DNA from 2 places in the Kribbella sp. CA-247076 genome. Region 1 is predicted to be linked to the other one. Evidence: riboswitches for the same ligand, from Rfam matches in the RefSeq annotation. Region 1 holds a riboswitch; the other holds the start of a gene.
The links. Region 1 has a riboswitch for cyclic di-AMP ahead of ACQPYZ_RS03300 (C40 family peptidase). Riboswitches for the same ligand answer to the same signal wherever they lie in the genome.

Region 1 (4,029 bases):
GTCGGCCGGGCCGACCCGCGAAGGCGGTTGGCAGGTGGAGGCGTGGCTGCCCTGGCCGGACGGCCGGGAGAACGTCGAGTCGGATGTGGACGAAGGGGAACGATGACGCGGCTGCTGATCGTGGACGACGAGGCGCTGGTCCGGGCCGGACTGAAGATGATCCTGGAGTCGGACGACGACCTCGAGGTGGTCGCCGAGGCCGAGGACGGCGCCGACGCGGCGGCGATGGTGGTGAAGCACCGGCCGGACGTCGTCCTGATGGACATCCGGATGCCGCGGCTGGACGGGCTGGCGGCGACCCGGGAGGTGCAGGCGCTGCCGGAGCCGCCGAAGGTCGTAGTCCTGACGACGTTCGACCTGGACGACTACGTGTTCCGCGCGCTGCAGGCCGGGGCAAGTGGGTTCCTGCTGAAGGACACGCCGCCGCGCGAGCTCGTGCAGGCGGTGAAGGTGGTGGCTGCCGGGGACGCGATGCTCTCACCGGCGGTGACCCGGCGCCTGATCGGGCACTTCGCCGCGGACTCGCGGTCGGACCGGCAGCGGCAGGCACGCGAGCGGCTGGCCGCCCTCACCGACCGCGAGCGCGAGGTGCTGACCGCCGTCGGCCGCGGACTCTCGAACGCCGACATCGGCAAGGCCCTGTACATGAGCGAGGCGACCGTGAAGGCGCACGTCTCCCGCGTCCTGGTGAAGCTGGGCGCCACCAACCGCGTGCAGGTGGCGATCCTGGCCCACGACGCCGGCCTGCTGGACGCCTAGGCACCGGACGACTGGACGCAGAGGAAACCGGTCGGGGCCGTCGGAGGGGTGGGGGGACGACGGCCCGCGACCGGTTTCAGGGTCAGCGATCCCTGGGGGGAGAGGATGCTGACAGGTCGGACTCAGACGCGGCCGAAGGCCACGCTCTTGGTCCAGATCTTTGCCTTCCGCACCGGAACGCCCGGCTTGGAGGAGTGCCACAGCATGTTGCCACCGGCAAAGATGCCGACGTGGTACACGCCGCCGCCACCGCTCTTGAAGAAGACCAGGTCACCCGGCTTCGCGGACTTGCGGCTGATGTGCTTGGTCGCGCTGTACTGCGCACGCGACGTACGCGGCAGCTTCTTGCCGGCCCGCTTGTAGACGTAGCCGGTGTAGCCGGAGCAGTCGAAGCCGCGCGGCGTCGTGCCGCCGTAGCGGTACGGCGTGCCCTTGAGTTTCGCCGCCTCGCGCAGCACCTTGGCGCGGAACGTACTGGTGCCGCTGGCCTTGCCGTACGGGCCGTAGAGCAGCCCGCGCTTGGCGGTGTAGGTCAGCCGGCTCCAGGTCTCGCGGGTCGTCGTACCCGTGGCCTTGAGACCCCAGGAGGCCTGGTACTTCTTCAGGACCCGGATGGTGCTGGCGCCGTAGTAGCCGTCCGGCCCGAGGTGCAGGGCGCGCTGGACGTACTTGACGGTGGGGCCCTTGTCGCGGAACCGGAGCAACGGCCGGCTCGGGATGCTCCAGTAGCCCCGCGGCGTGGTGGTCGCGGTGGCGGACGTGGTCGCCGCCGAGGCGGTGGCCGGAGGTGCGGCCAGGGTGATGGCGGCTCCACCGCCGACCGTGAGGCCCACCGTGAGGACGGTCGCTGCCGCCCTGGGGGTCATCGGCTTGCTGGGCTTGCGGTGCTTCGCGAGGGTCCGGCCGGTGGACCGGGGACTGAGCTCGCTGGTCTGGCTGACGGCGCGCGACAGCGACGTCCGTCGGGCAGTGACGGGCATGGTTGGTCTCCCGACGCCTGCGGAGTTAGCTGTCGGGTTCGGGCTGGGATTCATCGCCCGGTCCGCTCCCGCGGACTTCACCCCAGGGTTCCGGCCACTCACGGCCGGGACCCAACTTCCTGGGTCCCCCACCCCTGCCATGGTTTTCGAGGGGAGCACAGGCGCCTGGCAGGGCTCGGCGTTGACGCCTGTGCGGTTCGTCGTATTTACCGAACCGCCGACGACTGTATAACAGAACGATCACGACGCAAACCCTCCGATCCACAGAGACCCTCCGAAAAGGCCCTGGAAGGCTCTCTGACGCGTCAGGGACCAGTGGTGAACACCAGGTGTCCTGAGCGTGTCTGAGCGGGGCTCAGGCGGCCGATGAGCGGTCGGGAGTGACTTGGATCACACTTTGCGGTGGCTTTCTGTGACAACGAGCACAGTGCGTACTCGGGGCCTCCTCAGGGCACCCTCAGGTCATTGCGAATTCAGCGATCTCCGAGGAGCTCGAGGAAGCGGTCGAGGCCGACGTTCCCGCCGGAGAGCACGACGCCGACACGGTCCGGGAGCGACGGGATCCGGCCGGCCAGCAGCGCCGCCAGCGCGCTCGCCCCGCTCGGCTCGAGGACGATCTTCAGCCGCTCGAACGCGAACGTCATCGCCGCCAGGATCTCGTCGTCCGACACCAGTTCGACACTGTCCACGAGCCGCCGGTTGACCGCGAAGGTCAGCTCACCCGGCGTCGAGATCGCCTGCCCGTCCGCGATCGTCCGCGGTACGGCGATCTCCACCCGCTCGCCCTTGGCCAGCGAGCGCGCGTGGTCGTCGCCGGCGGCCGGCTCGACGCCGATCATCCGGATCCCGGGCGACAAGGCGGTCGCGGCGGTCGCGCAGCCGGCCATCAGTCCGCCGCCGCCGATCGGGACGAGCAGCGCGTCCAGCGGCCCGGTCTCCTCGATCAGCTCCAGCGCGACCGTCCCCTGCCCGGCCATCACGTCGGAGTGCTCGTACGGCGGGATTAGGGTCAGCCCCCGTTCGGTCGCCAGCTCCTCCGCCAACGCGGCCCGGTCCTGCGCGTAGCGGTCGTACGTGACGACCTCCGCGCTGTACCCGCGGGTGGCCGCGACCTTCGTCGGCGGCGCGTCGGCCGGCATCAGGATGACGGCCTTCGTCCCCGCGATCCGCGCGGCCAGGGCCACGGCCTGCGCGTGATTCCCGGACGAGTACGCCGCGACGCCGTACCGGAGCTGGTCGGGGGAGAGCCGGCTGACCGCGTTGTAGGCACCGCGGAACTTGAAGGCGCCGATCCGCTGCAGGTTCTCCGCCTTGAGGAAGACGTGCGCGCCGACCCGCTCGTCCAGGGTCCGCGACGTCAGCACCGGCGTCCGGTGCGCGACCCCGGCGATCCGGCCGGCGGCGGCCTGCACGTCTGTGAGACTCAATGCCGTCATGCGGCTGACGCTATCTGGCCGGACGTGATGTCAAGATGGCGGCGCCGGCTCCGTACTCATGGGCGAGAGGCTCCCGGCCGGGGGCCGCGGACAGAGGAGACACACCGTGAAGTACCTGTTGGTTCTGAACATCAACCCCGACGTGCTGGCCGCGCTGACCGAGGACGAGCAGCAGGCGATCGGCGCCGGGCACCAGAAGTTCCTGGACACCATCAAGGCCTCGGGGGAGTTCCACAGCACGCTCGCCCTGGGACAGCCGGCCGAGTCCGCGGTGGTCCGGGTCCGCGACGGCGTACCGGCGGTGACCGACGGGCCGTTCGTGGAGGCGAAGGAGTTCCTCGGCGGCTTCTACGTGATCGACGTGGCGTCGGCGGAGCGGGCGCACGAGCTGGCCGCGATGATCCCCGACGCGGCCATCGAGGGCCTCGGGGTCGAGGTCCGGCCGATCGTGTTCGAAGACGGTCTCTAAGCAGCAGGGGGTCTCGCCGGTCACGGCGAGACCCCCTTGTTCTATGGGCTTTTCAGTCCGTCTGGTCGTCGACGTTCGCCTCCGCGGCGTTCCGCTTGATCGAGTCGATCCCGTTCAGTGCGCCGGCCTTGGTCTCGTAGCTCTCGCTGCTGGTCGCGATCACTTCACCGTTGCCGGCCTTCAGCCGGAACCGGAACTCGCCCGACTTGTCCTTGTACAACTCGAACTTCCCCGCCATCGCCAAACCTCCAGGCTGCATCGGTAGTCACTCCGCTTCGGAGCGTAGCCCGATCAGCCGGGCGGGACCTCGCGCACCACGCCGGGCGGGCCGGACCAGCCGGGCCACGGACCGGGCGCCGGGCCGTCGGCGTCGGGACGTTCCTCC
Region 2 (4,029 bases), on a different replicon from region 1:
CAACACGGCATCGTCCCCGTCCACACCGCTCTCAGCGGGTCGTCCGGCGCTGCGCCTACCCCACACCGTTGCCGGTGCGACGCCGAATCCGGTGCGCTGGATACGCGGCCTTGGTCCTCATCTCGGCCCTGCTTCCGAACCTCGTCGAGATCCACATCCACCTCCACTGACGCGAGGGCCCCGGACGCCGGGGCCCTCATCCCTGTCCGATCGCACATGCTCGCCGTGTCAGCTCAACGTCCCGGTGTGCGGGCTGCCGCTCGCTGGAGAGGCCGGCAACTGGACCGTGCCGCGCGGGAGGGAGCTCAAGGTCGGCAGCCAGTACGTCGCCGACGTCGACCGGGTGGTGGCGTCGCTTGTTCATCTTCTTGACAAGCGCCTGCAACTGGTCAGGTGTCGCGTCGCCCGGCGCCGCACCACGACCCGGTACGGCGGGACGACGAGCTGCTGAATCGGCTCTAGACCGAATGAGGTAGCCCGGCGCTGATGCGGAGCCTCCTCCCTCGTTGCCGGGTGCCCCTACTTCTTGGCCGGTGCACCGCCGCTGGTGGGGGGCGGCGGAGGCGGCGTCTTCGGCGGTGTCACCTTCGGGGTCGTCGACGGCTTCCAACCTTCGGAGATCCGTCGGCGCGGCGGGGTGGCGTTAGGCATGGGGGCTACTTCCTCGATCGGGTGGCGGGGCGTGGTCTGGCCTATTCGGTCTGCTTCGAGGGCTTGCCGCCACTGGGCGGTGGTGGGGGCGGAGGAGTCCGCGGCTGCACCGGACGGATCACGGGCCGGGGCTTCCAGCCCCGTTCCTCTGTCGGCCCGACGCCGATCACTCGTCTGTGGTCATTCGGCACTGGTGGGACCACCTTTGCTGGGCTTGGGGGGTGGGGGGACGACGGACTGCCGCTCTTCCCGCGTCTTGTCCTTGCTCGGGCTCTTCTTGCTGACAGTCTTGGCCCGGTAGCCACCACGCCCGGGCGGGAGATTCTTAGTCATCGGCCTACCTGGCCCTCCTCGCTCTGCGTCTCCAGTGTGCGTTGGTCCGGGTTGTCGAGAGCGATGAGCTCGATCGAGATCGCCGACTCGCACGACACGATCACCCCCTCGGAGTCCGGGATGACCTGGCCGACCCGGCCGTCCTCGTCGACCTGGTAGCAGTACTCGAGGAACAGCTGGTGCTTCTCCGGGAACGACGTGCTGTAGGAGTTCTCGCCGTAGTAGCCGGCGATCCATTCCTTCTCTGCGGTGAGGATCCGCACGAAGCACGGGCCGCGGTCCTGGAACGCCTTGTCCCAGGCGGTCGGGGTGGCGTCGTACTGCAGCCTGCTCGTGAACCACTTCGCCGGCCACCGTTCCCGGAACCAGTTCACGGCCTTACTGTCGTCGGGGATCAGCGCCAGGAAGGCTGGTATGCCGAACCCGCCGACGAGCGCGATCAGCGCTCCGGTCCGGATGTGGTGGATGAGCCAGCCGGTGCCGTTGACGGCATCGACCAAGAGCTGGCCGCCGATCGCGAGGTAGGCGAGGGCGAAGATCGCGGATCTGGCGATCGCACCGACCAGCCTGGTTGACAGGTCGACGTCGGCCGGGCGCCGGCCACGAAGGTGGACACGCACGCCCTGGTAGACGAACCCGGGCACGACGAACAGCAGCACGATGAGCAGCTGGGTCGCCGTGGTGGGGATGGACATCGACTCGTACCCGTACCTCTCCTGCCAGCCGGGCACTGCGGGAGGGCTGGCAAACTACGACGCTCGGGGTACCGAGGACGATTCTGGCGTTCTCGGTACCCCGGGCTTCTAGCGCGCCTCGAGGTCAGGCCTCGCGGCGGACACCCTTGAACGGCTTGCCGTTGGCCTTGCCGTCCATGAAGCGCCCGCTGCCGGTGTCGCGCTTGGTCCACCCACTCGGGGTGCGGACCTGCGACCGGCCGGTGACGGCGCCCTTGCGATGGTTGTTGCCGGTGTTCTTAGCCATGATTGGCTCTCCTTGGTGCTGCACGCCGGGTTCTGGTTGAACTCGGCTGGACACCTTGGGTGTATGTGCGCCGGCGCTTGTTACCCCCCATCCTTCGTCGCACGTTTTTGCCGGAACTGCGCCGCCCGGGCGACCGCGTTCGCGGCCCGGATCGCTGACACGCTCTGGCGCTGTTCCCTCGCCTTCTTCGTGCCCAGCGACGACCTCTCGACCTTGATCCGGATCTGATCACTCATGCGCCCCTCTCCCTCCGCATCCGAGCACGCTGGTTGGCCACCGCACGCTCGACCGCTTTCGTCGTCATCCCCAGCGCGACGGCGATCTCCTGCTGCTTCAGGCCGTCGGCGAGCAGCCGGAAGATCTTGCGATCCCGCGGGCTCATGCCCTCCAGCAGCCGCTCGCCGTACACCATGTCGATCACCAGCTGGTCCGGGCTCGGATCGGGCCGGTCCAGGAACTCGACCGACTCGCCGACCGGCAGCACCGTGGTCGGACGGGCATCGTGCGCCCGCCAGGCCCGGTAGATGTTCGGGAACCTCATCAGGCACTGCCCGATGAAGAACGTCCGCAGCGACGCGCCACGCCGGTAGTCCCACCGGCCCTTCACGAGAACGTCGTCGCGAAAGTGCACCAGCGACTCACCCACCGTCTCAAGCACCAGGTCTTCGACCAGGCCGGGGTCGTCGAACGAACCCGCCGGCGGGGCCTGCAGTCCGCCGTAGCCGCGCTGCTTGCAGTAGTGGAAGATCAGCCCGCGGCGGCACCAGCTGCCGATGACCGCGATCCCGTACTTGGCCAGCTCGTCCTGGAAGTACTCGAAGTCCAGGCCGGTGAAGTTCTGGAACGCCAGCATCGTGACCAGGTTGTAGTCGGCGACCAGACGATCGACCTGCTCGGCACCTTCGACGTCGTCGGCCGCGCTCACCCAGTCCGAGTCCTGGCCATCTACGTGTGGTTGTAACCGCGCGCCCGCACGCGCCGGCGCCTGGGTCGGCTCGGCGGAAGCGGGTGGCATGAACAGCCCTTCGTCAGGAGAGACCACGACGCCCGTCGGGGTCTCTCCCTCGTATGTGCGCCACCCCCGATTACCCCCCACCTCAATCTGAGATTTCTGCGGATCGTTGTCCTGCACGCGCACAGCGACCGCATCACGCTCATCCTCGGGCACGCCGAAACTGCCCGTGAGCCCCGTTGTGGGCATAGCTGATCCCTTTGACTACCCGCCTGCGGAGTTAGCTGTCGGGTTCGAGCGGGGATTCATCGCCCGGTCCGCTCCCGCGGACTTCACCCCAGGGCCTCAGCCACTCACGGCCGAAGGCCCAACTTCCTGGGTCCCCCACCGCTGCCGTAGGTCGTTCGAGGGGGAGCATCTGGGCCCGGCAGCGCTCGGCGTTGACACAGACACAGCCCGTCGTGATCGGTGGGCCAGCAGCAGGATAAGACCTACCACCGACAACTTTGTGAGGATCACGGCCACGACCGGCGGCCCGATCGGCACCCCGAAGGCGGGCTCGATCGGGAGTTGGGGGCGAGTTCGGCAGTCCGGGCCGTAGGGCGGTCCCGGATCGCCGCCCAGTCGCCGCGGGGCGATGTAGTCAACAACTTGGCGTGTTGCGTTCGGGGTGGCCGGTTGCCACTCCAGTTCTTGGCTTACTCGAACACATGTTCGATACTGGCGAGGTGGAGACCAGGTTCTCTGTGCGACGAGCAGCCGCTGGCAGCGGGTTTGGGGTCTACGACTCCGCCGTCGACGACTGGTGTACACCGGCAGGCCTCGAGCAAGGCGCCGCGGTCGACCTGGTCGACGAGCTCAACCACCGGGTGGCAGCCGGCCGCCGCATCGACGGTGTGCGATGGGAGGCTCCACGCCGGGTCCAGGCCGCTTCGTGGGAGCCGGCCGGGACGATCGATGTGTGGATCCGCGACCGCGGCGAGTGGTACGCGCGGGTCCTTGACGAGACCGGCCGCGTCCGCTGGCACCCGGGGCAGGATCTTCGGCCCATCGAAGTCCAGGGCGAACGGATGGCTGGCTGATGGCCGCCCGGGGTCCCGAGATCCGGCTGG

Region 2: linked by a shared signal. The riboswitch ahead of ACQPYZ_RS36200 (RNA polymerase sigma factor) and the one ahead of ACQPYZ_RS03300 (C40 family peptidase) in region 1 are both predicted to bind cyclic di-AMP.

What each region holds. Positions count from the first base shown of each region.
Region 1 is NZ_CP192051.1:681,259-685,287, forward strand. It holds gene ACQPYZ_RS03290 (sensor histidine kinase) at 1-106, shown strand, start outside; gene ACQPYZ_RS03295 (response regulator) at 103-759, shown strand; gene ACQPYZ_RS03300 (C40 family peptidase) at 882-1,739, opposite strand; cyclic di-AMP (ydaO/yuaA leader) riboswitch at 1,742-1,913, opposite strand; gene ACQPYZ_RS03305 (pyridoxal-phosphate dependent enzyme) at 2,213-3,175, opposite strand; gene ACQPYZ_RS03310 (YciI family protein) at 3,282-3,644, shown strand; gene ACQPYZ_RS03315 (YegP family protein) at 3,697-3,882, opposite strand; gene ACQPYZ_RS03320 (GNAT family N-acetyltransferase) at 3,936-4,029, opposite strand, start outside.
Region 2 is NZ_CP192052.1:13,558-17,586, reverse strand. It holds gene ACQPYZ_RS36220 (hypothetical protein) at 832-984, opposite strand; gene ACQPYZ_RS36215 (DUF6338 family protein) at 981-1,679, opposite strand; gene ACQPYZ_RS36210 (hypothetical protein) at 1,804-1,965, opposite strand; gene ACQPYZ_RS36205 (hypothetical protein) at 2,046-2,201, opposite strand; gene ACQPYZ_RS36200 (RNA polymerase sigma factor) at 2,198-2,890, opposite strand; cyclic di-AMP (ydaO/yuaA leader) riboswitch at 3,171-3,337, opposite strand; gene ACQPYZ_RS36195 (hypothetical protein) at 3,646-3,999, shown strand; gene ACQPYZ_RS36190 (hypothetical protein) at 3,999-4,029, shown strand, end outside.